Regions from separate parts of the Corynebacterium callunae DSM 20147 genome, predicted to be linked through region 3. Evidence: riboswitches for the same ligand, from Rfam matches in the RefSeq annotation. Region 3 holds a riboswitch; each other region holds the start of a gene.

Region 1 (7,216 bases), 150 kb from region 3:
TTTTTGCCAGGGCTTGGGCCTTGGTGGTGAATGGTCTGGTGCCGCGCTGCTCGCTGGCGAAAATGCTGAGAACAACCACCGCGCACGTGCCGCCATGTGGCCTCAGCTAGGTGCACCATTCGGCTTCTTTATTGCCAATGGATTCTTCCTCATTCTGGTAGCCGTCCTGGCTCATGAGACCGGCGATGCTGAAGGTGCCTTTATGTCTTGGGGCTGGCGCCTGCCATTCTTGGCATCTGCCATCATGATTGCCATTGGCCTGTGGGTTCGTTTCTCCCTGGAGGAAACTCCAGTGTTCAAGCAGGCTGTTGATCAGGGTAAGCGCGTTAAGTCTCCGTTAAAGGAACTGTTTAAGACGTCAACCGGACCACTGGTTCAAGCAACTTTCATCATGTTGTCCACTTACACCTTGTTCTACCTGGTGACCACGTGGATTCTCTCCTACGGCATTGGCGATCGCAGCAAGGGACTTGGACTTTCCATCCCTTATTTTGAGTTCCTGCAGTTGCAGTTGGGCACCATTGTTTTCTTCGCCATCATGATCCCAATTTCTGGCTGGTTAGCTGACGTTTGGGGTCGTCGCAACACCTTGATCCTGGCATCCATTTTGCTGCTGATCTTCGGCGCTTCATTTAGCCTGTTCCTGGATCCAGCTACTGCTTCCAATACCTCTGTGTTTATCTTCTTAGCAGTTGGAATGTCCATCATGGGTCTGATCTTTGGACCAATGTCGGCTATTCTTCCAGAGCTCTTCCCCACCAATGTGCGTTATACCGGCTCCGGAATTGCCTACAATGTTTCATCCATCCTGGGCGCTGCGATTGCTCCATTTATCGCTACCTGGTTGGTTTCTTCCTATGGTGTTGCCCAGGTGGGCATCTACCTCATCATCGTCACTGCGATCACCTTCGTGGCAGTATTGACCATGAAGGAAAATAAGAGCAACGATCTCCGCGAGGTCTAAACTCTAAAGTCTTAAACACCGGGCGTCGCTAGTTTTTTAAACTAGCGACGCCCGCGTCGATTCCGGGTGGTTAAAGCAAATTGCACGGCATCTAGACAGCCCAGTCTTAACAAGGCTTCAATCAAGGCATAGTGATAAATCCACATGCGGCGGTAGACGGCATCAAAGCCATCTGCTGCTGCTTCTCGCGATTGGCCCTCAAAAACCTCCCGCTGCAATTGCACACTTCTTAAATAGTGGCCTGCAAAATGGGTTTCTTTTACTACTCGCAAGGAGGATTCACGGTCCACCAGCTGATGGACATCTTCCACCGTGGGGTATTTCAACGCTGGCCAAATATAGGCCTTAAGCATTGAAATTGCCTCAGTACCCACCACTCCTAATTGCTCGGTAGCCACCAAAGATTGCAATGCTACGTGACCACCTGTGGTCAAAAGGCGGTCCAAGCTGCGCACATATCGCTTGGCTCCGGATGCGCCAACCACCTCTAGTTTTTCCATGGACACAATGGAGTCATAGTGCCCTTGCCAATCTCGTTGGGTAGGGATTGCCTGCGGGATAACCTCCACCTGGACGTCATTTTCCACGCCGGCTAGAACCAAGGTTTCCTGCAGTCCACGAATCTGCTGGGGGTCAGCAGTGAGGGAATCAACCGTTGCTTGTCGACGCGCCGCCATGATTGCCACTGCCCCGCCGCTGCTAGGAAACTCCAGTACATGGGATCCAGCTTTAACTCGGGCACTATCAAGCAGGGTGGCCACTGCACGTCGCTGGGCTTCACCAAGGTCATCTCTTTCCACCGCAACAGGATCCGAGATCCGCGTGATATCCACAAAGTGGGTACCGGGTTCCCTATTACGACCAGCACCTGGCACAAAGCTCTTTACCGCAGTTCTTAAAGTGGTTGGCACTCCTGAGGCAAAAATTCCGCCAAAGGCGCTCATGCCGTCCCCAGAACTGAGCCGGATTAGTTCATGTGGCAGTGCGCCGCCATTATCTACTTGTTGACCAGGCAGATGGAAGGCGGAACTAAGTCGGCCCCGCGGGCGATAACCCACGCTTAATAACGCAACCAAAACATCGGAAAGCTTCTCTGTACGCCACTCGCCTGCCATATAACTTTCGGCAAGACCGAGCCATCCAGTGGTGGCAAGACGCGAAAATAACTCTTCATGGTCAATTGTGAGATCGGGCGCATTTCCAACTAATACCAAACCCGCGTTTTCACATGCTTTGGCGAACCTCGCTTCGGCTTGGCGAGCACGTATTGCAATGAATGCGGAGGCCGGTACCGTAGCCACTCCCGGCCACTGTTCGATATCAATTGATTCCAGATGGCGCAAACGTGCCTCTACCATACGTTTTGTGCACCTCCGAGGGCATAAATTCACAAGACCAAAAGTTAAGAAAATTATCTCTCATGCAGTGTACTTGTGCTTAGCTAAACTCCGGCGCAGGCGCGTCGAAATAAACATTAGAAAGACATCTCTAGAAGTCTTCAAAATAGACGTGACATATCTCATCTTTAAGGGCATACTGGTTCAAAGTGAGTGCGAATACCACACAATTTCTGCCTAACAGACAGTGAATTTAGACCCGATCCTGTTTGTTTCCGTGGGAAGGACTATTGTTTAACAGGTACGCGCCACTTCTTTTTATGGCAGCGCCCAAACAACTGCAAACTCAGCGCAGACTCTCATCTGTACAAAACGATCAGGAGACTTTGACAACTATGTCAGTAAACCCATCCCGCCCCGAAGGCGGCCGTCACCACGTCGTCGTCATCGGTTCTGGTTTCGGTGGCCTTTTCGCTGCTAAAAACCTAGCCAAGGCCGACGTCGATGTCACTCTGATTGACCGTACCAACCACCACCTCTTCCAGCCTTTGCTGTACCAGGTGGCAACCGGCATCCTTTCTTCCGGTGAGATCGCACCTTCCACCCGACAGATCCTTGCTAAGCAGGAAAACGTCAACGTTATCAAGGGTGAAGTTACCGATATCAACACCGAGTCCAAGACTGTGACCGCTTCCCTCGGCGAGTACACCCGCGTCTTTGAATATGACTCTCTTATCGTGGGCGCTGGCGCTGGCCAGTCTTACTTCGGCAACGATCACTTCGCAGAGTTCGCTCCAGGCATGAAGTCCATCGATGACGCACTTGAGCTGCGTGCTCGCATTGTCGGCGCTTTTGAGCGTGCAGAGATCTGTGAAGATCCAGCTGAGCGCGAGCGCCTGCTGACCTTCGTTGTTGTCGGTGCAGGTCCTACCGGTGTTGAGCTGGCTGGCCAGTTGGCTGAAATGGCTCACCGCACCCTTGCTGGTGAGTACAAGAACTTCAACACCAACTCCGCAAAGATCATCCTTCTTGATGGTGCTCCTCAGGTGCTGCCACCATTCGGTAAGCGTCTGGGCCGCAATGCACAGCGCACCCTGGAGAAGATCGGCGTTAACGTTCGCCTGAACGCTATGGTTACCAATGTTGACGCTAAGTCCGTCACCTACAAGACCAAGGACGGCGAAGAGCACACCATCGAGTCCTTCTGCAAGATCTGGTCCGCTGGTGTGGCAGCTTCCCCACTGGGCAAGCTCATTGCTGAGCAGACCGGTGTTGAGACCGACCGCGCAGGCCGCGTTATGGTTAACGACGACCTCTCCGTTGGTTCTGAGAAGAACGTCTTCGTTGTTGGCGACATGATGAACTACAACAACCTTCCAGGTGTTGCACAGGTTGCAATCCAGGGTGGCGAGTACGTCGCAGAGCAGATCGCCGCTGAGGTTGAGGGTCGCTCCAACACCGAGCGTCCAGCATTCGAATACTTCGACAAGGGCTCCATGGCAACTGTCTCCCGCTTCTCCGCAGTGGTGAAGCTGGGCAAGATCGAGGTCACCGGCTTCATCGGTTGGGTTCTTTGGTTGGCAGTTCACCTTATGTTCCTCGTCGGCTTCCGTAACCGTTTTGTCTCCGCAATCAGCTGGGGCCTAAACGCTACTTCTCGCAACCGTTGGAACCTGGCTACCACCCGCCAGCAGCTGCACGCTCGTACTGCGCTTTCCAAGCTTGCAAACGATCACGCAACTGATAATGATCAGCCAATCGAGCTGCGCGACACCCACCGTTTTGGTGCCAAGTAAGCTCTAAAGACCTAAGATAAGCGCCTCCTGATTACTTAGGAGGCGCTTTTTTGTGCCTTGTGACAGCGCCCACAAGGACCTTTGCTAGGGTAACTATCAGGCACGGGGTGCCGGGCTGCAGCTCATTGTGCAGCGCGGCTGAGATAAGACCCGTTGAACCTGCTCTAGCTCGTACTAGCGAAGGGATGGCCCATATGGCTGACTCATATCTATCTGCACTTAATATCCTGAGAGAAACCACTCCCCTGGTTCAATGTTTGACCAACGCCGTGGTCATGCAATTTAGCGCCAATGTTTTGCTTGCCGCGGGAGCCTCACCAGCCATGGTGGATACTCCAGCAGAATCTGCAGAATTTGCCCGCATTGCCAATGCAGTGCTGATTAATCCAGGCACACCCTCCACTGAGCAATATCAAGGTATGCACAATGCCATTGCCGGTGCGCAGGCTGCTGGTACACCGTGGGTATTGGATCCTGTTGCTGTTGGTGGTCTTTCCCAACGTACAGAATTTGCAGCGGGTGTCGTCGAAAAGCACCCCACGGCAATCCGTGGCAACGCCTCCGAGGTTGTGGCACTGGCAGGGTTGGGCGCCGGTGGGCGCGGAGTTGATGCCACCGACACCGTCGAAGCCGCCCTGGAGGCAGCTCAGCTCCTTGCCCAGCGCACCGGTGCGGTGGTGGCAGTTTCTGGCGCGGAGGACCTCATTGTTTCCACCGAGCGCACCACCTGGTTGCGATCCGGCGATCCGATGTTGCAATTGGTTATTGGCACAGGTTGTTCCCTCGGCGCCCTGGTCGCCGCTTATCTAGGCGCTACCCGTGGCACGGACATCTCCGCCCACGACGCTGTTTTAGCAGCTCATGCCCACATTGGTGCGGCGGGCCAACTTGCCGCGCAGCGTAGTTCTAGCCCAGGCAGTTTTGCGGTGGCATTTATTGATGCCCTTTATGAGCTAGATTTCGCAACAATTGCCACCCTGTGCAGCATTCGAGAGGCCTAAAATGACCGATTTTTCCCTATATCTAGTTACCGACCCTGACCTCGGCGGAGGCGCGGACAAAGTAGCCGGCATCGTCGAATCCGCCCTTAAGGGCGGGGTGTCAGTGGTACAGCTAAGAGACAAGCTTGTCGACGACAACCTCTTTAGAACCCATGCACAAGAACTTCAAGAAGTCTGCTCCCGTTTTCAGGTGCCGCTATTTGTTAATGATCGGGTAGACATCGCGGCAGAACTTGGATTGCACCTCCATATTGGACAAGAAGATATGTCCTATGTACAAGCCCGTCAGCGCCTGGCAGCAGATCTCATGGTGGGTCTTAGCATTGAAAATATAAGCCAATTGCAGCAGGTTATCGCACAATGTGAAGCCGCAGGTGTGGCTCTGCCAGATGTCATTGGCATCGGCCCGGTTCGCGCAACAGCAACTAAACCGGATGCTGCTCCTGCTTTGGGGATAACCGGAGTAGCAGAAATTGCTGCGCTGGCTAAACGTGCTGGTATTGCTTCTGTGGCTATCGGCGGAGTCAAGCTAGACAACGCTGCAGACTTGTCCGAAACTGACATCTCGGGGCTTTGTGTGGTTTCTGAAATCATGACAGCACTTTCTCCGGCAGCGGCGGCAACAGAAATTCTTCACACATTCCGGGCTCATCGTTCCCCTGCTGTGCCACGGGTTCTTACCATTGCGGGAACTGATCCCACCGGTGGAGCTGGAGTACAAGCAGATCTTAAGTCCATTGCTGCCGCGGGCGGTTTTGGTATGTCTGCAATTACTTCCCTGGTAGCCCAAAACAACCACGGTGTCAGCGCGATCCACACTCCGCCTCTGGATTTTCTGGAGCAGCAGTTTGATTCAGTCTTTTCAGACGTTGTAGTTGATGCCATCAAGATTGGCATGTTGGGCTCAGCTGCCACCATCGCGGTGGTATCGCGCTGGTTGGAAAGCCAGGAACATGGTCCAGTGATTCTTGATCCTGTCATGATCGCGACCAGCGGTGATCGGCTATTAGACCCGGCTGCTGAGCAATCTTTGCGGGAATTAGCTCACCAGGTTGATGTAATCACCCCCAATATTCCAGAGCTCGCGGTGCTGTGTGATAAACCGGCGGCCACTACTTTGGAAGCAGCAATTGCCCAAGCACAAGAATTTGCAGCTGCTTATAACACCACCGTCATTGTCAAGGGCGGTCACCTTAAAGGCAGCAATGCAGATAATGCCGTAGTCCATCCCGACGGCCAGGTTTTTGAGGTGGAAAATTGGCGAGTACACACTCACAACACCCATGGCACTGGGTGTTCGCTCTCTGCAGCCTTAGCTACCCGCATTGCTGCTGGCCACACCGTTGAGTCTGCCTTGGAATGGGCTACCCGTTGGCTTAATGAGGCACTACGTGGTGCCGATGCCCTGCATGTGGGATCAGGCAATGGCCCGGTTGATCACTTCCATGCCCAACGACGCCTAATTGCAGCTGCCGATACCACCCCCTGGGAGCATTTGCGCCAACCGCGGTTAAATGGCAACGGTCCAGACGCCCTAGTTGCACCGGCTAAAACTAAAAGCCCAACCTCCCATATTGCTGCAGCAGGTCCATATACCGCAGCTTTGTGGCAAGCAAGTGGCGATATTATTGCCAAAATCAATGACTCAGGCTTTATTAAAGGCTTGGGCAGTGGCTCCCTTGCAGCCCGTGACTTCCGCTTTTATATTGACCAAGACGCCCAATATCTCTCCCAATATTCCCGCGCCCTAGCAGGTCTTTCCGCTAAAGCACCCGATGCTGCAGCTCAAGTGGCCTGGGCACAGGGCGCTGCGGAATGCCTCATTGTGGAAGCTGAATTGCACCGCAGTTACTTGGGCGGAAAGGACGACGCCGAAAGCTCAGCACCTTCACCTATCACAATGGCCTATACAGATTTCCTGCTGGCTCGCGTGATGGACCAGGATTATGTCATCGGTGCAGCAGCCGTATTACCTTGTTATTGGCTCTATGCCGAGATCGGACTTAATCTCGCCGCACAAAATCACCCTGACCACCCCTATCATGCATGGTTGGATACCTATTCCAGTGAGGAATTTATTGCCGGCACCCAAGCCGCAATCAACCGCGTGGAACAAGC
Region 2 (7,216 bases), 230 kb from region 3:
AGTAGAGAAGAAGACATTGTTCTTAAACCTCAAATCGGGGTAGGTCACGGCCGACATACTGCTCAGCAATGTAGCGCTGGCCAGCTTCGGATCCGAGGACGGAATGCAATTCAGCAAAGCGGCGTTGGGTGGCAAAATAATCTTCATCTGGAACTGCATGCAGCATCGAGCTCATCCAATAAGAAAAGTGCTGCGCCTTCCAGACTCGGGGCAGTGCAAGTTTGGTGTAGTCGTCGAGAAGCGCACTGTCTTTTTTCTTTAATGCGCGCACTAACCCTGGTGCCAGCACAGAGACATCAGCCACCGCTAAGTTCAGGCCTTTGGCTCCGGTGGGCGGGACGGTGTGGGCTGCGTCGCCGGCCAGGAAGAGGCGGCCTTTTTGCATGGGCTCGGTAACTGCAGAGCGGAAGCGTAAAACAGCTTTATCAAAAATCTTGCCTTCAGAAACGGTGATGCCGGGGGAGTCTGCACGCAGGTGCAGCTGCTCCCAAATACGATCATCAGACCACATGTCAGGGGTGTCATTGGGGTCGCACTGCAGGTAGTAGCGTTGCACGGTGTCGGTGCGGGTGGAAATTAGTGCAAAACCTTCGGGATGGGTGGCATAAATGAGCTCTTTTTGGGTCTTGGCAGCTTCCACTAAAATGCCAAACCAGGCATAAGGATATTCGTGGCGGACGCGGACTCCACTGCCCTCGGTAATGATTTTGCGATAAGGCGAGCTGGAGCCGTCGGCGGCAATGACATAATCGGCGCTAATGGTGGTTGAGGAGCCATCAGCCTCGGTGTAAACCACTTTGACCTTGTCATTATCAAAACCTCCAGTGCCTCCAGTGCCTTCAACTGCATCAACTGTGGTGGAAAAGAGAAGCTCGCCGCCATCTTCTAAACGCTTCGCAATAAAGTCTTTGAGATATTCATGCTGTGGGTAAATGGCTACTTTATGGCCGGTGATTTCGGTTAAAGGAATACGGATTCTTTCCCCGTTGATGGAAATATCAATTGCTTCATCATGGTCGGCTTCAGCTTCCATTCGGGCGCCTACACCGGTTTCCCGCATGAGATTCAACGTGCCCTGTTCCAAAATTCCAGCGCGGACCGTTTCTTCGACTTCCTTGCGGGTGCGCTTTTCAAAAACGATGGACTCAATGCCCTGCAAGTGAAGCAGATGTGCCAGCGTAAGTCCCGCAGGTCCGGCGCCGATAATGGCAACGGGGATGTGGTTCATGGGGGAGAGTCCTTTCCTAAAGTGAGTCGGGCTAATTAAATCTGTCCAAGTGACATAGGCCTCAAATTATGGCAAAAGCGATATTGGGGCAAAGTGTTCACTCTGCGAACTTCAGGTATTTTTATGGCGAGTGTTACAAGCAGTGGGAACTCTATTATCCGAATCCGGATAAGGGGGTACCTAGGGGTGTGTTTAAGGGGAGGCTTTAAAGCTGAGAGGATTCAATAGGAATCTTGGATTCTGTCCGACCTATGAGTTAGGGTGATCGAGTACACAATTTTATAGGCACGGGTGCTCGGTGAAATTCCGGGCTGAGATGCAGCACAGCTGTAACCGTTGAACCTGATCCGGATAATGCCGGCGCTAGGGAGGAAAAAATGACTACCACTCGTATGTCCAAAAAGGCTTCACAATGGCGAGTTATTGATATCGTCATCGCGGCAGTGCTCGGTGTAGCCTGCGGCTTGATCTTTGTGGTGTGGAATTCCATTGGCTATGCCTGGACCACCGCTTTTGATGCCCTAACCCCAGGTCTCGGCGGCTTTGCTATCGGAATTTGGCTGCTCGGTGGAGTTTTGGGCGGACTCATTATCCGCAAACCAGGTGCAGCAATCTTTGTTGAAGTCCTCGCAGCCTGCGTTTCCGCAGCACTGGCCTCACAGTGGGGAATTGCCACCATTTACTCCGGCTTGGCCCAGGGAATCGGTGCGGAAATCATCTTCGCCATCTTCTTGTACCGCCGTTTTAACCTCTCAGTAGCAGTGCTTTCCGGTATGGGCGCCGGCCTGGGTGCAATTTTGCTCGAGCTTTTCTTCTACGGCAATGCTGCAAAATCCTTGGCCTTTAACGCAATTTATGGTTCCACCGTTTTGGTCTCCGGAGCGATTTTGGCAGGTGCTCTGGGCTGGTTCCTGGTGCGCGCACTTGCCCGTACCGGCGCCCTAGAGCGCTTTGCCGCTGGTCGCGAATACCGCCAGGAAGTCTAATGACCGTTGCGATCGGCACCCGCGTCATCGCGCGGAACTTCGGATATCGCCATGCCTCTCGCAAAAATCCGGCGCTGCAAAACATCAGCTTTGACATCGCACCCGGCGAGCGCGTCCTGCTCACCGGCGCCTCCGGCTCCGGCAAATCCACCCTGCTCGCCGCGTTGGCCGGCGTTCTCGGGGGAGGCGAGGAGGGTGAGAGCAGCGGTGAGTTGCTTTGCGACGCCTCCTCGGTGGGTTTGGTGCTCCAAGATCCAGACTCCCAGGTGATCGCCTCTCGCATTGGTGATGACGTAGCCTTTGGCTGCGAAAACATGGGAGTACCTCGGGCAGAAATCTGGCCTCGTGTGGAACAAGCCCTTGAAATGGTGGGCCTCAACCTGCCTTTAAGCCATCCCACGAAGTATCTCTCTGGTGGCCAAAAACAACGCCTGGCTCTAGCCGGGGTTATTGCCATGGGCGCGCGCCTTATTTTATTGGATGAACCCACCGCCAACCTTGATCCAGTTGGTCAAAAAGAAGTGGTGGCTGCGGTAAATAAGGTGGTCGCTGAAACCGGTGCCACTTTAATTGTGGTGGAACACCACCATGAACTCTGGCTGGATACGATCGACCGGATCATCAATATCACTGATGGTCAAGATCTCAGCCCAGCTGATTTACCTACCCTTGGCCACCTGCCACCGGCGCGACCTGCAACTTCAACATCTCTGATGCGTGGGGAGAATCTGCTTTGTGCCTGGGGTCCAGCACGCTCATTTTCACTGCCAGTAGCAGCATCCACAGTGATTACCGGCCCTAATGGCGCTGGTAAATCCACCTTGGCATTAACCATCGGGGGCTTGATTGCACCTAAAGCTGGAAAGCTTGAACTGGCAGAGCAATTAAGCCAAGGACTAAAAAAGCCACCGCATCGCTGGAAGTCCGCTGAACTAGCTCAACGCATCGGCACCGTTTTCCAGGATCCTGAACACCAATTTGTCGCCCGTACGGTCCGCGCTGAGCTGGAAGTTGGACCAAAGGTGATGCAGGTTGATACTGCTCAACGGATTGAAGAGCTTCTTGATCGCTTGCGTTTGCGTCACTTGGAAAATGCGAATCCCTATACCTTAAGCGGTGGAGAAAAACGTCGCCTCTCAGTAGCAACGGCGTTGGTGGCAGCGCCACAACTCTTGGTGCTGGATGAACCGACATTTGGACAAGATCCAGAAACCTTTAAAGAATTGGTGTGGATGCTGCGCGAGCTCACTGACAACGGAACCACGATCGTGTCAGTAACCCATGATCCTGATTTCATTGCAGCCTTGGGCGATCATCATATTGAGGTGAGTGCTAAATGAACCTGCTTGCTGGCATTAATCCAGTTACTCGCATCATTGCACTGATGGTGCTCACCACTCCTTTGCTGCTCAGTGTGGATGTGGTCTCTGCAAGTATCGCTTTGGTCGCAACCATTATCCTTGCTCCTCTTGCTGGGGTGAGCTGGAAGATGCTCTTTAAAAGGGGATGGCCACTTTTGGTGATGGCACCTCTGGCTGCAACCTCCATGGCGCTTTATGGCAGGCCTGAAGGTAAGGAATATTTTAGTTTTTTGCTTGCTCATGTCACCGATAATTCGCTCGCCTTGGCCCTGGCCATTGGGGTGCGTGTTTTAGCCATTGGGCTCCCGGTAATTGTCCTCATTGCGCGCATTGATCCCACCGAACTTGGTGATGGTCTTTCCCAGATTCTGAAACTGCCGGAGAGATTTGTAATCGGTGCAATTGCTGGCAGCCGATTGATGACTCTTTTCCAAGAGGATTGGCATTCCATGGCCCGTGCCAGAAGAGCCCGTGGCATCGCAGATCAAGGTCGCCTTAAGCATTTCTTCACCATGACCTTCGGCATTTTGGTGTTGTCAATTAGACGTGGTTCCAAATTGGCAACAGCGATGGAAGCCCGTGGTTTTGGTCGCTCCACCCAACGCACCTGGGCGCGTGAGTCACGGGTGGGGACACGCGATTTAGCCCTCGTATTGGTGTGTTTGGCTATCTCTGCCGCAGCTATTCTTATTGCTGTTTATACCGGTTATTTCCGCTTTTTGGGCACATGATCACTGTTTTAATTGACGGACAATCCGGCTCTGGAAAAACCACGTTGGCAGCAGAAATAGCGGAGATCACCGGCTTTCAGCTAGTCCACCTCGATGATTTTTATCCGGGGTGGACCGGCCTTGCTGGAGCCTCACGCATGGTGGCAACAGATGTTTTAGATCCGCTTAATCCTGGCTATTACAGATGGGATTGGGAGAAAAATCAACCTGCGCAGTGGGTTGCTTTAAAGCCGGGCCACAGCATCATCGTGGAAGGCGCTGGGGCGCTGAGTGCGGCGTCGAAAAGCAGCGCTTTAAAGCTGGGCACCCTGGTGACGGTGCGGATTAGCGCTCCGGAATCACTGCGCAAGGCTCGGGCATTAAAGCGTGATCCAGGCTATGAACCCTATTGGGAAATGTGGGCTGAGCAGGAGCGTAAGCACCTGGATTTCAGCATCCCGGCGGATGTGGAGATTGTGCTAGATTCGAATGGAGTTGCGGGAAAACCCTAAACGATTGGAATTAGGGATATGCCGTTATTGTCCAGAGTTGATTATCTGCGTCTGATTTTTGGGTGGCTGGCAGTGGTGGGGCTGGGGTGGTTGCCTGCACCAACGGTGCAGCTCATTGTTGTTGTGGCGATCATCATTTTTTGCGCCTTTGGCGTGGTCAAAATGGCTGAATCGCTAGCCCATTTACTTGGCGATCCACTTGGCTCTCTGTTGCTAAGCCTGTCCATCGTGGTCATTGAAGTTATTTTGATTTCCGCTGTCATGCTGGGGCCTGCACACTCGGCAACGATTGCCCGTGATTCTGTGCTGGCTGTGAGCATGATTATTTTGGCTCTGGTTATGGGACTAGCGCTGCTCATCGCTGGAATCAAGTTTGGCAGCTTGAAACATAATGGAATCGGTGCACCTACCTATATGGTGATGATCTCCACGCTAATTGTCACAAGCTTTGGAACACCTGTAGTTTTAAGCGGCCTCTCGGCGATACAAGCGATTCTAATCGCCCTTTTCACCATCGTGCTCTATGGGTTTTTCCTTTATCGCCAAACCGGTAGCCAAGCCGTAGATTTTCAAGAGCGCGGACAAGAACACCAGAAAACCGACTTTAAAGCCCGCGATGTAGTGCTGCGGGTAGTGATCTTGCTGCTCATGGCGATTCCGATTGTGTTGTTATCCCATGACATGGCTAAATCTTTGGATCAAGTACTTAGTCTTATCCAGGCACCGCCAGCCTTAGCTGGACTAATTATTGCCTGCATTGTCTTTTTGCCCGAAACCATTACTTCCTTACGTGCAGCATGGGGCGGAGAAGTCCAGCGCCTGAGCAATTTGGTGCATGGAGCTTTGGTATCAACTTTGGGTTTAAGTATTCCCAGTGTGTTGCTTATCGGAGTGGCCACCGGACAAGAGGTGAACCTGGTCCCAGAATCGCGGGAAATACTTTTTGTCGGCGCAGCAATCGCCATCAATGCCATTGCCTTTAACGTCAAAAGAGTTACCGCAATTCATGGCGCTGCCTTGTTAATGCTCTTCGGGGTTTATCTGCTGGGAATGTTTAACTGATTTCCCATAGGCTTGGTGCCATGAGTGAACTAGAAACCCTAAATTGGCAGGACTGGGATAGCGTCCTGGTTGTTGTGGCCCACCCAGACGATGCAGAATACGGCCTTTCAGCTGCAGTAAAAGAGTGGACTGATGCGGGAATAGAGGTCTCCTATTTGCTGCTCACCCACGGAGAAGCAGGAATCCAAGGCCTTGATTCCGCTGAAACTGGACCGCTGCGCGCCGCAGAGCAGCAAACAGCCTGCGATATTGTCGGCGTTAATAACCTCACCATCTTGGATCACCCAGATTCCATGCTGGTTTATAACCTGGAATTGCGTAAAGAAGTTGCCCGGGAAATTCGCATCCGCAAACCAAATGCCGTTGTGCTCAGCAATTTTGAGGTAGAAGCCTATGGTGGACTTAATCAAGCAGATCACCGCGTAGCTGGATTAGCAGGCATTGACGGCACCCGTGACGCCGCCAATCCGTGGGCACAGCGTGAGCTTTTGGATGAAGGCCTGCAACCTTGGATCACCAGCCTCATTATTATTACCGGCCACGATGAACCCACTCACACCATGGATCTCAATCCCGAATCAGTGGCAGCAGGTGTGGCATCTTTGGAGGCACATAAGCGTTACCTCGAAGCACTGCCACACCACCCCAAACCTGTGGAGTTTATTCCGGAGGTTCTGCGCACCGAAAACGGCTTTGCCAAAACCTTTAGAGTTTTTGGAGTCTAGCTCACGTATTTCTTCAGGTGACGGGCAGTAGGAGTATCCGCTTTAATTAACTCGGCTGGGGTACCTTCAAAAACAATTTGCCCGCCATCTGAACCTGCGCCAGGGCCAACATCAATAATGTGATCGGCATGGGCAAGAACCGCTAGATGGTGTTCAATTACGATCACTGACTTGCCCGCATCAACAAGCTGATCAAAAAGCGCGAGCAAGGTTTTAATATCGGCCAAGTGGAGGCCCGTAGTGGGCTCATCCAAAATAAAAGTGGTGGCCTTTTCAGCCATATGAGTAGCTAACTTCAAACGCTGACGCTCACCACCAGAAAGCGTACTTAAAGGCTGACCAAGGGTGATATAACCGAGTCCGACATCAACCAACCGCTTGGCGATCTTTGCTGCAGGCAGCACTTTGGATTCTGCAGCAGAGAAAAACTCTAAAGCCTGCTCTGCAGAAAGCCCCAGAACTTGGGAAATATCCTTGCCGCCAAAGTGATAATCCAAGACGGCTTCATCAAAACGCTTGCCCTCACACACCTCACAGGGCGAAGACACTCCCGCCATCATGCCCAAATCCACATACACCGAGCCTGCGCCCTTACAGTTGGGACAAGCACCTTCAGAATTGGGGGAGAAAAG
Region 3 (7,216 bases):
CTGAATTCCTCATGGGCCGTGCACTGCTGAACAACCTGACCAACTTAGGTCTGGTTGATGAGGCTGCAGCTGCTACCCGTGAGCTGGGCCATGAGCTCACCGACATCCTGGAAATTGAAAATGACGCAGCACTGGGCAATGGTGGCTTGGGCCGCCTCGCCGCTTGCTTCCTGGATTCTGCTGTTACCCAGGACTACCCCGTTACTGGTTATGGTCTGCTCTACCGCTTCGGTCTTTTCCGTCAGTCCTTTAACGAGGGCTTCCAGGTAGAAAAGCCAGACCCATGGCGCGAAGAGGAATATCCTTTTACTATTCGTCGTGCATCCGACCAGTTGGTTGTGTGCTTTGACGATATGAAGACCCGCGCTATTCCTTATGACATGCCGATCACCGGCTATGGCACTCACAACGTGGGAACTCTGCGCCTGTGGAAGGCGGAGCCGTGGGAAGAATTCGATTACGATGCCTTCAACTCACAGCGCTTTACGGACGCCATCATCGAACGCGAGCGCGTTTCCGATATCTGCCGCGTGCTCTACCCCAATGACACCACCTACGAGGGAAAGAAGCTGCGCGTTCGTCAGCAGTACTTCTTCACCTCTGCTTCCCTGCAGGCCATGATTCAGGACCACCTGGCGCACCACAAGGACCTCAGCAACTTTGCCGAGTTCCACTCCGTGCAGCTCAATGACACTCACCCAGTGTTGGCTATCCCTGAGCTTATGCGTCTGCTCATGGACGAGCATGACATGGGCTGGGAAGAATCCTGGGCAATCGTATCCAAGACCTTCGCGTACACCAACCACACCGTGCTCACCGAAGCTCTTGAGCAGTGGGATGAGCAGATCTTCCAGCAGCTGTTCTGGCGCGTGTGGGAAATCATCGCAGAGATCGATCGTCGCTTCCGTTTGGAGCGCGCAGCCGATGGACTGGATGAAGAGACCATCAACCGCATGGCTCCAATCCAGCACGGCACTGTTCATATGGCATGGATTGCCTGTTACGCGGCATATTCCATCAATGGCGTGGCAGCGCTGCACACCGAGATCATCAAGGCTGAAACCTTGGCTGATTGGTATGCCCTGTGGCCAGAGAAGTTCAACAACAAGACCAACGGTGTTACCCCACGCCGCTGGCTGCGCATGATCAACCCAGGCCTGTCTGACCTGCTCACTCGGCTTTCCGGTTCCGATGATTGGGTAACCGATCTGGATGAGCTGAAGAAGCTGCGCTCCTATGCCGACGATAAATCCGTGCTTGAGGAACTCCGCGCCATCAAGGCTGCAAATAAGCAGGACTTCGCCGAGTGGATCCTCGAGCGCCAGGGCATTGAGATTGATCCAGAATCCATCTTTGACGTGCAGATCAAGCGCCTCCACGAGTACAAGCGCCAGCTCATGAACGCCCTCTACGTTCTGGACCTTTACTTCCGCATTAAGGAAGATGGCCTCACCGACATCCCAGCACGCACTGTCATCTTTGGTGCAAAGGCCGCGCCGGGTTATGTTCGCGCCAAGGCGATTATCAAGCTCATCAACTCTATTGCTGACTTGGTAAACAACGATCCTGAGGTTTCCCCGCTGCTCAAGGTGGTTTTTGTAGAGAACTACAACGTCTCCCCTGCTGAGCACATCTTGCCTGCTTCTGATGTCTCCGAGCAGATTTCCACGGCCGGCAAGGAAGCCAGCGGTACCTCCAACATGAAGTTTATGATGAACGGCGCCCTTACCCTGGGGACCATGGACGGCGCCAACGTGGAGATCGTGGATTCTGTGGGCGAGGAAAACGCCTATATCTTCGGTGCTCGCGTGGAAGAATTGCCAGCCCTGCGCGAAAGCTACAAGCCATATGAGCTCTATGAGACCGTCCCTGGCCTCAAGCGCGCATTGGACGCCCTGGATAACGGCACCCTCAACGACAACAACAGTGGCTTGTTCTATGACCTCAAGCATTCCTTGATCCACGGTTATGGAAAAGACGCCAGCGACACCTACTACGTGCTTGGCGATTTCGCAGACTACCGCGAAACCCGCGACCGCATGGCCGCCGACTACGCCTCCGATCCGCTGGGTTGGGCGCGCATGGCCTGGATCAACATTTGCGAATCCGGCCGCTTCTCCTCCGACCGCACAATCCGCGACTACGCCACCGAGATCTGGAAGCTCGAGCCAACTCCTGCTGTTAAAAAGTAGGTTTTAACCTCTGCTTCTAACAAACGGCTAACCCTTTTGGGTTAGCCGTTTTTTGGGGTTAAGGGGTTTAAAAGAGGGCTTTTCGACGAGTGTTGGTGGGCATTCTTATTTCCCACAATGGCAAGGGGCTTCGTCGAAAAGCGCGCTTCGTGCCCCTGAAAAATAGTTTTCCCGCGCGGGAAGCGCCTGATCAAACCGCGCGGTCATTTCTACCTAATCCTGTTCAGTGCCATATTCCCGCTCAACATACTTGAAAGCCTCTAAAGCCTGTTTAAATCCTTCGTGAAAATCCAGGCCCGGGCTTGTTGGCACTATCCCCAGGGAAATATTGCCATAACAACCATTGCGGTCGTACTTCGGACCAATACTGACCATGTAATGCCCATTTTTGGACTCAAAACGCATGAGGCGTCTGGTTGGACTAGATCCACTCCATTCAGCCAGACCACCATTTTTTACAAACCATTCCATCCGAGCCGGATCATGATTCCAACCGCGAATATGTTCCCCACCAGCATCAAACTCGACGAACTGGCCATCCATACGCAGGTTAGTAACTGGCTCCCATGTCGCCCTTTCGCGCAAAACCTTTACTTGTAGGTAGAAGGGTTCGTGTCCTGGTAAATGATGTCCGCAGCTATTGGGCAATGGAGGCTTAGCAGAAATATTCCCCATGGGAATCTCCTTCAAAAAATCGCTCTTCTCTGCATTCTTTTGAGTACAGAGCCGATCTTCCTTCGGGGGCACCGTGCGCGATGCGCGGTTGCCAGTCAGCCTGCCGAAGGGCTTGCGGCTGATCTTCTTGATCGTGAAATCGACATTAACAGACAGCTTGGTCTAGATGCAAGCCGAATTTATAATGTCCCAATCCTTTTGTGTCGATGGATTCACCGATACCCTAGCCACTCTATTCAGGGCATCAGATACGAGCGCTTGAAGAAAAAACAAGAGCCCCGGTGATGTACCAAAATGGTAGGGATCACTCCGGGGCTTAGGAATCCTAAGCGTAAGACCTTGGCGACGTGACTGGCAACTCCCCTACATCTATCGCAGAGCTCGAACAGTGGTTCTCCATCCCTAGAATGAATACATACCGAAATTCTGAAAATCCCGAAAGTTTTTACATCTGGAATACCCAGTTATCTAAAGCATATTTAGAAGATATACAACATGTAGAAGTGCTTTTAAGAAACAGGGTTGACGCCCAATTACGATCTGCTCGTGGCCCCTTCTGGTTTGAAGATGATAGCTATTTTAGATTTGCTCAACAGTTCAAAAAAGCTCTAACAACCGCCAAAAGAAGAACTAAAACAAACGATTCTCCTGGGAAAATAATCACCGCTCAGCAAGTCACATTTAAACGTCGAAAATAGGAACCTCAATATGTTTGATTCAGCAGTTTTTAATGTCGCCTCTTGGATTGAGAAAGGATTCAAGACCACTCACGGGTGTCTGAGATTCGCAGGCAACGGCCGAGTTAGAACCACTACGTAGGCGTACCTCACCATCACCCCGTCGAAAAGCGCCCTCTCTTAACCCCCGCAAGGGGGTAACTTTTACGCGCACGCGTGCAACGCGCTAGTTTTGACGGCAGTCCCCACGGGCGCCCGAGCACGGGCTGAGATCGCGCTGATTGCTGCGCGAGCACCGTTTGAACCTGTCCGGTTAGCACCGGCGAAGGAAGAGAGGAATGGTGCAATGCCGCCTACCCAAAATGAGATCCACCCGAAACACAGCTACTCCCCCATCCGCAAGGCCGGTCTCGAGGTCCCGGAGACTGAAATCCGCCTTGATGACTCGCCAAGCGGCCCCAACGAACCCTTCCGCATCTACCGCACCCGTGGCCCAGAAACCGACCCCAAGCAGGGACTTCCGCGTCTGCGCGAGTCATGGATCACCGCCCGCGGCGACGTTGCCGCCTATCAGGGGCGCGAGCGTTTGCTTATCGACGACGGTCGCTCGGCAATGCGTCGAGGTCAAGCTTCGGCAGAATGGAAAGGCCAAAAACCAGCTCCTTTGAAGGCGCTACCTGGCAAAAGAGTCACCCAAATGGCCTATGCGCGCGCTGGCGTGATTACTCGTGAAATGGAGTTTGTGGCGCTGCGCGAACACGTTGATGCGGAGTTTGTGCGCTCGGAGGTTGCACGCGGTCGGGCGATTATTCCCAACAACGTCAACCACCCCGAATCTGAACCGATGATTATTGGTCGCAAATTTTTGACCAAAATCAACGCCAATATTGGCAATTCTGCGGTCACTTCTTCAATCGAGGAAGAGGTGTCCAAGCTGCAGTGGGCCACGCGCTGGGGTGCCGATACCGTGATGGATCTATCCACCGGCGATGATATTCACACCACGCGCGAATGGATTATCCGCAACTCCCCCGTTCCTATCGGCACCGTCCCGATCTACCAAGCGCTGGAAAAAGTAGATGGCGTGGCCGCAGACCTTAACTGGGAAGTATTCCGCGATACAGTCATTGAGCAGTGCGAACAAGGCGTGGACTATATGACCATCCACGCCGGCGTCCTGCTGGCTTATATCCCACTGACCACCCGTCGCGTCACCGGCATTGTCTCACGCGGCGGATCCATCATGGCCGGTTGGTGTCTGGCGCACCACCGCGAATCATTCCTCTACGAGCATTTCGACGAGCTGTGCGAAATTTTTGCACAATATGACGTCGCCTTCTCCCTCGGTGATGGCCTACGCCCCGGATCGCTTGCCGATGCCAACGACGCCGCGCAATTCGCCGAGCTGAAAACCATTGGTGAACTCACCCAACGCGCCTGGGAATACGATGTGCAAGTAATGGTCGAAGGACCTGGACACGTGCCACTAAACATGATCCAGGAAAACAACGAGCTGGAACAAAAGTGGGCAGCGGACGCGCCTTTCTACACCCTTGGACCCCTAGTTACCGACATCGCTCCAGGTTATGACCACATCACTTCTGCCATTGGTGCGGCTCACATCGCCATGGGTGGCACCGCCATGCTGTGTTATGTCACCCCAAAAGAACACCTTGGCCTGCCCAACCGTGACGACGTCAAAACCGGCGTAATCACCTACAAGCTCGCTGCCCACGCAGCAGATGTGGCCAAGGGTCATCCCGGCGCGCGTGCCTGGGACGACGCCATGAGCAAAGCGCGTTTTGAATTCCGTTGGAATGATCAATTTGCACTCTCCCTCGACCCCGACACTGCAATCGCCTACCACGACGAAACCCTGCCGGCGGAGCCTGCCAAGACCGCACACTTTTGTTCAATGTGTGGCCCGAAGTTCTGCTCCATGCGAATTAGCCAAGACATCCGCGATATGTTTGGCGATCAAATCGCGGAATTGGGGATGCCTTCGGTTGGGGCTTCTTCTGGCGATCCTTTGGAGGGCGCCTCTGGTGGGGTGCAGGAAGATGCCTCTGTTGGGGCGCGGGAGGGGATGGCTGAGAAATCCCGGAAGTTTATTGCTGGTGGAGTGGAGGTTTATCGGCGTTAGACAGAGCGATCCCAGATAGCCTCATATCGTTTTTCGACCAATGGCCAAATAATGTCCTGAACATCCTCCAATGTGGTGACGCCTTCCGCGAACTGCCCCCGAAGGACAAAGTCATGTGGAATTATGCGGCCAGCATGGTCGGTGCGTCCTAGAGGATCAAACATGCGCGTGGCCGTGAATTCCGGGCGAATTAGCACAAATTCACCGGCCAATTCGCGGTCTGCAAATGCCTGCTCCCGCTATAACTGCAATTAATGTCATGTTAAGACCAGCGCCACGACACCAACGTTACACATAATTATCAATGGTCCAGGTGCTAATTTTACTTTCTCCTAAGATCCCGTAAGGAGAACCTCGTAAGAGTCACGCACCACTGAAAGTCATTAAGCTTGCCTCATTGAAATCCTCCCCAATAGATAAACTTAGAAATCAGACACATACATAAAGGGAGGATTTCTAGGAGAGCGCGAAGTTCTCTGACCGAGTTTCAGCTATAGCAACTTATTGAATTATTGGAACAGGACGTGGGATACAAGGCGACAACGAGCCGCCTCGGTGGCAACCTGGGGCCGGTGAAAAAGTTTGAGCCCAATTCTCCAAAGAAACACAAATCCAATTCTTCTCGGATGGGCTACTTTTCGACAGTCACGGACGTCTTTGCCAGCTTACGCCATGGAAAGCAGATGACTCACGTTGCAGAAACAGCAGCCCACGTTCTTACAAACATGCTTCATCCAGAAATTTCGATCCGCTTATTATCTGCCAGTAACTTAACTATTTGGGCAATTACGCTTGTCGTGACCTTGGTAACCGCAGACGCTGCAACGCCCAGCATTTGCACTCACTTCACAACTTCTCCGATCGTGCCCCTCTTCGCCACAGATAGAGCATTTGCGCGACGCCATAATTTCACCTTCCAAGACTATCAGCATTGATATCCATAAACTGCTACGCACGTCAGAAGTCAAATCCTGGAAGTTAGCAACAGGTTGATACTGATACTAATCCACACGGTAAATGAAGTAAATTGAGCAATTCTTCAAGAAGTCGGCTGTTCCTGAAGTTGGAACACCTAACCAGTTAGAAGTTCATGACCACATCTGAATCGCCCGAAGAAAACTTCCCTATTAGAACAACAAACCTGATCCAGGAAAATGGTAGATAGCAAAAGTAAACGGTCAGTGGTGGATTCCACTGACCGCTCCGTTAATTGTACCCCCTTACCATGCCAGGCATGGAGAAGAAGCACACCTGCAACAAAGTCATCATCGACACCATCCCCGCAACCTGAATGCCACACACTCAAGCAGCCGACATGTTTAGGTTCAGCACTAGATGGATCAGAAATCTCCTTCTCCGATACGACTCCGGCGGATACCAAGCCCTAGAACCACAATCACGCCGTCCACACACCAACCCGCACACCATCGCCGATGACGTCACCTACTCATCCTCACCCTGCGCCAACAACTCGCCGACTGTGGCACCGACGCCGGCACCCACACCCTCAAATGATGCTTCGAGCAGGA
Region 4 (7,216 bases), 550 kb from region 3:
AAACTCAGCGATGATCTGCGTGCGCTGATTTTAGATTGTGACACCAAAGCTCGACTCGAAGATCTCTACCTGCCATTCAAAAAGCGCCGCAAAACCAAAGCGGATATCGCGCGGGAAGCAGGCCTTGAGGAACTCGTCGACAAGCTTATTAAAAACCCAGGTGCTGAGGCCGCAGCTGTAGCAGAGGCCTTTAAGACTGAGGGATTTGAAGATTCTAAAAAGGTGCTTGAGGGCGCCCGCGCCATTTTGATTGACCGTTTTGCGCTGGATGCAGATTTGGTGGGCGAGGTGCGCGAGCAAATGTATCGCACCGGTTCCATGGGTGCCAGCGTGGTCAAAGGTAAAGAAACTGAAGGCGCCAAGTTCAAGGACTACTTCGAATTTAATGAGCCTTTTAAATCCTTGCCTTCCCACCGAATTTTGGCATTGCTGCGCGGTGAAAATGAAGGTGTGTTGAGCCTGAACTTGGATGCTGGCGATGACTCCATTTATGAAGGCATGATTGCGCAGCGTTTTGAGCTTGATACCCATACTTCCAGCTGGTTGGCAGAGGCTGTGCGCTGGGGTTGGCGCACCAAGCTTTATGTTTCCTCCGGACTTGATGTGCGAATGCGCCTAAAAGAAAAGGCCGAGGAGGGTGCGCTGGATATTTTTGCCACCAATCTGCGTGATGTCTTGTTGGCAGCACCTGCTGGTCAGTGCGCCACCATTGGTTTGGACCCAGGATTTCGCAATGGTGTGAAGGTAGCTGTGGTGGATCAAACCGGCAAGCCACTGGCAACCACCATTGTGTACCCTCACCAACCCCAAAACCGCTGGCAGGATGCAGTCCAAGAACTAGCCAACCTCTGTGCCACCCACTCGGTGGAGCTCATGGCAATTGGCAATGGCACCGCCTCCCGCGAAACTGAAAAGCTAGCCGGCGAAGTGGCTGACCTCATTAAGACTGCAGGTGGCAAGCGACCCACTCCAGTTGTTGTTTCAGAATCCGGTGCATCGGTTTACTCAGCTTCAGAGCTGGCAGCAGCAGAATTCCCAGATATGGATGTTTCCTTGCGCGGTGCTGTCTCCATTGCTCGCCGCTTGCAGGATCCTTTGGCTGAGCTGGTAAAAATTGACCCCAAGGCCATTGGTGTGGGCCAATATCAGCACGATGTTAACCAATTTGCGCTCGCCAAGACCCTTGATGGCGTAGTAGAAGATGCAGTAAACGCAGTGGGCGTGAACCTCAATACTGCTTCTGCACCATTGTTAAGCCGAGTTGCTGGCGTGACCTCCACCTTGGCGCAGAATATTGTGAGCTACCGCGATGAAAACGGAGGCTTTAACTCCCGCAAAGAACTTAATAAGGTGCCCCGCCTGGGACCAAAGGCTTTTGAACAATGTGCTGGCTTCCTGCGCATTAATGGTGGCAAGGATCCTTTGGATGCCTCTGCCGTGCACCCCGAGGCGTATCCGGTGGTGCGCCGCATCGCCGAAAAAACTGGCCTGGAGGTAGCAGGGCTAATTGGAAATACTGCGGTGCTTTCAAAGTTGCAGCCAGCAGAGTTTGCTGATGAGCGCTTTGGTGTGCCAACTATTAGCGATATCATCGCTGAGCTGGATAAACCTGGACGTGACCCGCGCCCAGAATTTAAGACCGCAAGCTTTAAAGAAGGTGTGGAGAAAATCTCTGACCTTAAGCCCGGCATGATTTTGGAAGGTACCGTTACCAATGTGGCAGCTTTTGGCGCCTTTGTGGATGTCGGAGTTCACCAAGACGGCCTGGTGCACGTTTCCGCGATGAGCGATAAGTTCATCAGCGATCCCCACGAGGTGGTTCGCTCGGGCCAGGTGGTCAAGGTGAAAGTGATGGAAGTTGATGTAGAGCGCAAGCGCATCGGCCTTTCCCTGCGCCTTAATGATGAACCCGGCGCTGCTGCTCCTAAAAAGAAACCGCAGACCTCCGCACCGAAGCGCAGCGAAAAACGCCAACCGGCCGCTGCAGGTTCCATGGCAGAAGCCCTGCGCCGTGCCGGTCTAAAATAACGCTTGTCGACGCCCACTCGCCCCGCCTCCCGCCAGCACACGGTGGGTGGCAGGCGCCGAGGCGGCGTCGCAAAGCCTAGGTAGTTAAGGCGTTGACACCGCCGGGCAAACTAAAAAGCTCAGCATTAAGGTGTTGGAAATCCTTGATGAACTTGGCGCTGCGCACCCCAGAGGCGCAGTAGACCAGCACTTTTTGGTGAGTGCCGATCGCTGTATTGACCTGCTCTGCGGTGCTAATGCGGCTGAGTGGCAACTTAACCGTGGGGATATCAGCAGGCAGATCATTGATCAGCACCTCATGCTTCTCCCGAATATCAAGGGCCAGGAATTCACCGCTGCGCACTCGCTCCAAAAAATCTGTTTTAACTGTGCACTGTGGGGCTCCATAATGTGGGGCGAGGCGGGTGACCATTGCTCGCGCCGGGTCAGCGGAAATATTGAAGCTGCGGGTGTTGGCAGGGAAGGCATCATAGCTAAGCAAGGTGCCTGGGGTGATGCCATTTAGACCTGCTAAAAACCCGATGGTGTGGGTTGCCATTAAAGAACCCATCACTGCAGTGGTGGAACCGAGTACTCCGGCTGTTGCACAATCTGGTACTAAATTCGCTGGTGGTTGGGTGGGGAAGAGGTCTCTTAGCCCCACTCCGCGCTGTGTGTTGCTTGAGTGGAAGAGGGCTAGATCGCCATGAAAACGCAGCACTGTGGCCCAGATCAGGGGAGTTCCGGTGAGCTCGGCGGCATCGGCAATTAGATAAGAGGTGGCAAAGGTATCGCAGCCATCCAGCACAATATCTGCTGCTGCAATAAGTTCAACGGCATTGTCCACGGTGAGGCGTTCTTGCAGCGTATTAATGGTGATACCGGGTTGGAGTTGACGCAGGCGCGCAGCTGCCACCTCAACCTTGGGCTTTCCAATATCCGCGGCACCAAAGAGGATCTGGCGGTGAATATTGCTTAAGTCCACGGTGTCATCATCAATAATGGTAATGGTGCCAATACCTGCTGCTGCAAGCGACTGTAAAGCCGGGCAACCCAATCCGCCAGCGCCAACCATCAGTACATGAGCATTGTGGAGGCGTTCTTGTTGCTCGATGCCAAACCCGGGGAGGGAGAGGTGGCGGGCTGTTCTTTTAAGTTCTGCCTGGGGCAAAGCCATTTATAACACCTGCTCAGACCACGATGCCAAGCCACTAAAGCTGGAGGATGCTACCGCGTGCTCACGTTTGGGAATCCGACCCGCGCCAGCAGCCAGGCGTCCCGCGGTGACAGCATGGGCCATTGCTTGAGCCATGGCCACGGGATCTTCAGCACGATTGATAGCAGAAGCCAAAAGCACACCATCACAACCAAGTTCCATGGCTAGAGCTGCATCGGAGGCTGTGCCGATACCCGCATCCAAAATTATTGGTACCGCGGCACGGCTGGTGATGAGTTCAATATTGTGCGGATTGAGGATTCCCAACCCGGTGCCGATGGGAGATCCCAGGGGCATAACGGCTGAAACTCCGAGATCTTCGAGGCGCTGAGCAATCACTGGATCATCAGAGGTGTAGGCCAAGACCGTGAAATCATCATCAACCAGCAACTCACAGGCCTCTAAAAGTTCAGTGGTATCGGGAAGCAGGGTGTGTTCATCCGCAATGACCTCTACTTTGACCCAATTTGTTTGTAAAGCCTCGCGGGCCAGCTGAGCGGTAAGCACTGCGTCACGAGCCGTGCGACAACCTGCGGTATTGGGAAGTAAATCAATGTTAAGGCGTTTAAGCAGCTCAAAGATTGATTCCCCTTGAGATGCAGTGGCATGGTGATAGCGCATGGCAACCGTGGTTAATTGGGTGCCACTAGCTTTAAGTGATTGTTCTAAAAGCGCTTGAGAAGAAGCACCACCAGTACCCATGATGAGGTGGGAATCAAAGGTTTTATTGGCAATTGTGAGCATCTTAACCTCCCTGCGCGGCGCTGAGAATATCTACGTTAGCGCCCGCGGAAAGTGGCTGTGACCACTGCGAACGGGGCAATACTGTGGCATTAATTGCCACAGCTACACCCTCGGTGGTGCCAACGTGTTGCTGTACTAATTCCTCCACAGTGGTGACTTCACGGGAGGTGGTGGTGCCATTAAGGGTGAAAGTGATCATGGTGTCATCCTTGAAAATTCAGGAGCATGCCGCAGTGGATTGCAGGCATTAATATAAGTCAGCGTTTGCTTCTCGAGCGTGAGGTCAACGGCAGTTTTGGCAGCCAGTGCCGCTAAAAGAATGCCGTGCCGGAAATAGCCGGTGGAAATAATCAGGTTGGATCCCACCCGCCCCAAATAGGGCATATCATCCGGGGTGCCGGGACGCGCACCGCAGGTAGCCTCCATAAATTCGGTATCTGCAATGCCAGGCACTAGGCGAATTGCATCGCGCAACAGGTCATGGATTGCACCGGTACGCGGTTGCGGGCTGTCCTCGCGGCTACTCGCACCAATAGTTAAGCTGCCGTCCTCGCGTGGAATGAGATAAACAGGGCGATCCTCCACGAAGCCACGCACCACCTTCGAAATTAATGGTTGCATTGATTCCGGCACTCGAACCCGCATGATATCGCCATAAACCGGCCTGAGATTCAGCGGATTTTTAGCACTAAACCAGCCCGGTATCTTGGCGGCCCCCAGGCCCGCCGCTAAAACAACAGTGCTTTTCGACGCCACCCTCACCCCCGAGGCCAAAGTCAAGGTCCGGCAGGGGTTGTGGCCGTCAATAGACAACACTGAATCTTGAATCAGCTCAGCGCCCCGGCTGATAACTGCGTCCAATAAGGCTCTAGCAAAAAGTCGGGGATCAAGCTGATGATCTCCTTCGATACTGAGGGCTTTGGAGATGCGTGGTGAAAGAGCTGGTTCCAAGGCACGAGCTTCTCGAATCGTGAGGGGATCTACTGCGGCATCCTCAAATTCCATATGGCGCAGCAGATTTCCCAAGTGGGTGGCATCGGCTCGGTCTGCTCCGACCAATAAGGTGCCGTTGGTTCGATAACCGGTGGGCAGATCTGTGTGGCGACGTACTCGACGAATGAGATCTGGGTAGAGCCGTGCCGAGGCTTTCATTAATCCTTGCAGCTCAGATTGCTGATATTGCACCTCTGACATGGGAGCTAACATGCCGCCAGCATGTTGGGTGGCTCCGGAGATCGGATCGCGATCAATAAGCGTGACCTGAAAACCGGCCTCTTGGTATTCAAAACAAGTGCTCAGCCCAATGATGCCGCCACCAATAACAATTGCCTGATCATTCATGCTTGTGATCCTGCAATAAATTGGGTGATTACGCTTTCTGAAATGCTGCGGGGGTATTCCGCCTCCATAAAGGCACGTACCATGGCACAACCAGCAATTCCGGTAGCAGCTAGCTCGAAGACATCTGCAGGTTGGACATCGCCAATGGCGACAATGGGGAGCTTGGAAATCTGAACTAGTTCTCGGTAACCATCAAATCCGAGTGGTGGCCGTCCCGATTGCTTGGTGGGAGTTGGCCGAAATGGGCCAGCGCCGATGTAATCAATAATCTCGGCATATTCATTGGCAGCGTGTACTAGGTCGGCGGTTCCGGTGGTTAGCCCAATGATGGCACCAGCTCCAAGCAATTCACGAGCAGCTGCAACTGGAATATCGCTTTGACCAAGGTGGATGCCGTGAACGGGGAGTCCGCGGCGCATTAAAATAGCTGCAACGTCGAGGCGGTCGTCGATAAGCGTCTTGGTGTCCGGATTGGCAAGCGCAACTGCGGTTGCCACCTTTTCACCCAATTCCAGCAGCTCGCGGGCGGTTATAGGTTTGGAGCGCACCTGCACAACACCCGCGCCACCTGCTGCGGCTTCTTGGGCTACACGCACAATATGTTCAGGGGATCCACTGCCGGTGACCACATAACATCGCAGGTCAAGTGGGGTAGGGGAATTTTGAATAGGCACAACTATGAAGTCCTCACTTCCTTCGCTGGTGTTAACCAGACAGGTTCAGACGGTCCGGCGCAGCAGTAGTGCACAATCTCAGCCCAATGCTTTGGGCACCCGTGGGGTAGTGGCAGCCAGTTAAGTCGGTGGAAGCTATTTTGTCAACGGGTATGGCATTGGGTTTGTCAATCGGGGGTAAATGTGAAAGAATACCTAGGTTGACTCTACGTATCCCGCAGTAATGGGGGACAGGTAGCAGCGGCGCATAATTGAAACGGATACGAACCGGCCGAGCGCCCCAAAAGGGGAAGTGCCGCCAGGGTCCTCTTTCCCTACTAGTCAAAGGATTTTTTATGAACCTTTTGGATAAGGTCGATTCCGCATACTTGCGCGACGACGTTCCTGCTTTCCGTCCCGGCGATACCCTCGACGTTCACGTCAAGGTTATCGAAGGTGCCAACACCCGTACCCAGCTCTTCAAGGGTGTTGTCATTCGTCGCCAGGGTGGCGGAGTTCGCGAAACCTTCACCGTCCGTAAGGTTTCCTTCGGCATCGGTGTTGAGCGTACCTTCCCAGTACACTCCCCAAACATCGAGAAGATCGAGGTCATCCGTCGTGGTGACGTTCGTCGCGCCAAGCTGTACTACCTGCGCGAGCTGCGCGGTAAGGCTGCCCGCATCAAGGAGAAGCGATAATTATTATCGCTTGGTTGCGGAATTAAACCCCGCTGACCTGCCCCCTAACTTTCACCTAGCGTGTGAGTTAGGGGGTTTTCCCATCTTTATCCTGCAATTTGCCCGCTAAAAAGCCCTTGTACATTTCAGCGGAAGTGTACAAGGGCTTTTTAGCGAGTTAATTAAGCTTTGATAGTGGAGCTAAGACCCTCGAGGATGATCTCGGCAGAAACGAGAGAAGCATTAACAAACCAGGGGTCATAATCAACTTCTACGGCCTTATTATTTTGCACGGCTGTCAGTGAAGGCCATAGTGCGGTATCTACCGGGCTTGGGGCTCCAGTTTGGACACCGTAGAAGATCCAGTCAGCATCGGCTTCAGCAAGGAGTTCGGCAGAAAGGTCATGACCAGCTTTGTCGGTAAATTGCTGAGCGGCTGGGCGTCCATAACCACAATCTGCGGCCACAGTTCCAGTCATTGACTCCAGGCCATACATTTGGAAAGCATCATCGTTGGTGCGGAGGAAAGAGACCGTTGGGGGAGTTGCTGGCTGAGCAGCTGCGACTTCGGCAGCTTT

What was found. A riboswitch is a leader RNA that binds a small molecule or an ion and turns the genes downstream of it on or off. The one in region 3 is predicted to bind thiamine pyrophosphate.
Region 1: linked by a shared signal. The riboswitch ahead of thiM (hydroxyethylthiazole kinase) and the one ahead of thiC (phosphomethylpyrimidine synthase ThiC) in region 3 are both predicted to bind thiamine pyrophosphate.
Region 2: linked by a shared signal. The riboswitch ahead of H924_RS05110 (ECF transporter S component) and the one ahead of thiC (phosphomethylpyrimidine synthase ThiC) in region 3 are both predicted to bind thiamine pyrophosphate.
Region 4: linked by a shared signal. The riboswitch ahead of H924_RS08725 (thiamine phosphate synthase) and the one ahead of thiC (phosphomethylpyrimidine synthase ThiC) in region 3 are both predicted to bind thiamine pyrophosphate.

Annotation. Positions count from the first base shown of each region.
Region 1 is NC_020506.1:1,444,808-1,452,023, reverse strand. It holds gene H924_RS06800 (MFS transporter) at 1-964, shown strand, start outside; gene H924_RS06795 (class I SAM-dependent methyltransferase) at 1,006-2,322, opposite strand; gene H924_RS06790 (NAD(P)/FAD-dependent oxidoreductase) at 2,697-4,097, shown strand; TPP riboswitch at 4,191-4,301, shown strand; gene thiM (hydroxyethylthiazole kinase) at 4,292-5,098, shown strand; gene H924_RS06780 (bifunctional hydroxymethylpyrimidine kinase/phosphomethylpyrimidine kinase) at 5,100-7,216, shown strand, end outside.
Region 2 is NC_020506.1:1,066,469-1,073,684, forward strand. It holds gene H924_RS05100 (MFS transporter) at 1-17, opposite strand, end outside; gene H924_RS05105 (4-hydroxybenzoate 3-monooxygenase) at 23-1,228, opposite strand; TPP riboswitch at 1,506-1,615, shown strand; gene H924_RS05110 (ECF transporter S component) at 1,606-2,214, shown strand; gene H924_RS05115 (ABC transporter ATP-binding protein) at 2,214-3,554, shown strand; gene H924_RS05120 (energy-coupling factor transporter transmembrane component T family protein) at 3,551-4,306, shown strand; gene H924_RS05125 (nucleoside/nucleotide kinase family protein) at 4,303-4,797, shown strand; gene H924_RS05130 (calcium:proton antiporter) at 4,816-5,859, shown strand; gene H924_RS05135 (PIG-L deacetylase family protein) at 5,880-6,584, shown strand; gene H924_RS05140 (ATP-binding cassette domain-containing protein) at 6,581-7,216, opposite strand, start outside.
Region 3 is NC_020506.1:1,292,442-1,299,657, reverse strand. It holds gene malP (maltodextrin phosphorylase MalP) at 1-2,192, shown strand, start outside; gene H924_RS06105 (hypothetical protein) at 2,406-2,867, opposite strand; SAM riboswitch class IV at 2,884-3,000, opposite strand; gene H924_RS14125 (Abi family protein) at 3,215-3,565, shown strand; TPP riboswitch at 3,782-3,892, shown strand; gene thiC (phosphomethylpyrimidine synthase ThiC) at 3,891-5,687, shown strand; gene H924_RS06090 (hypothetical protein) at 5,684-5,851, opposite strand; gene H924_RS06085 (hypothetical protein) at 6,212-6,622, shown strand.
Region 4 is NC_020506.1:1,844,746-1,851,961, reverse strand. It holds gene H924_RS08750 (Tex family protein) at 1-2,028, shown strand, start outside; gene H924_RS08745 (ThiF family adenylyltransferase) at 2,105-3,184, opposite strand; gene H924_RS08740 (thiazole synthase) at 3,185-3,967, opposite strand; gene thiS (sulfur carrier protein ThiS) at 3,969-4,166, opposite strand; gene thiO (glycine oxidase ThiO) at 4,163-5,308, opposite strand; gene H924_RS08725 (thiamine phosphate synthase) at 5,305-5,982, opposite strand; TPP riboswitch at 5,982-6,095, opposite strand; gene rplS (50S ribosomal protein L19) at 6,318-6,659, shown strand; gene H924_RS08715 (ABC transporter substrate-binding protein) at 6,821-7,216, opposite strand, start outside.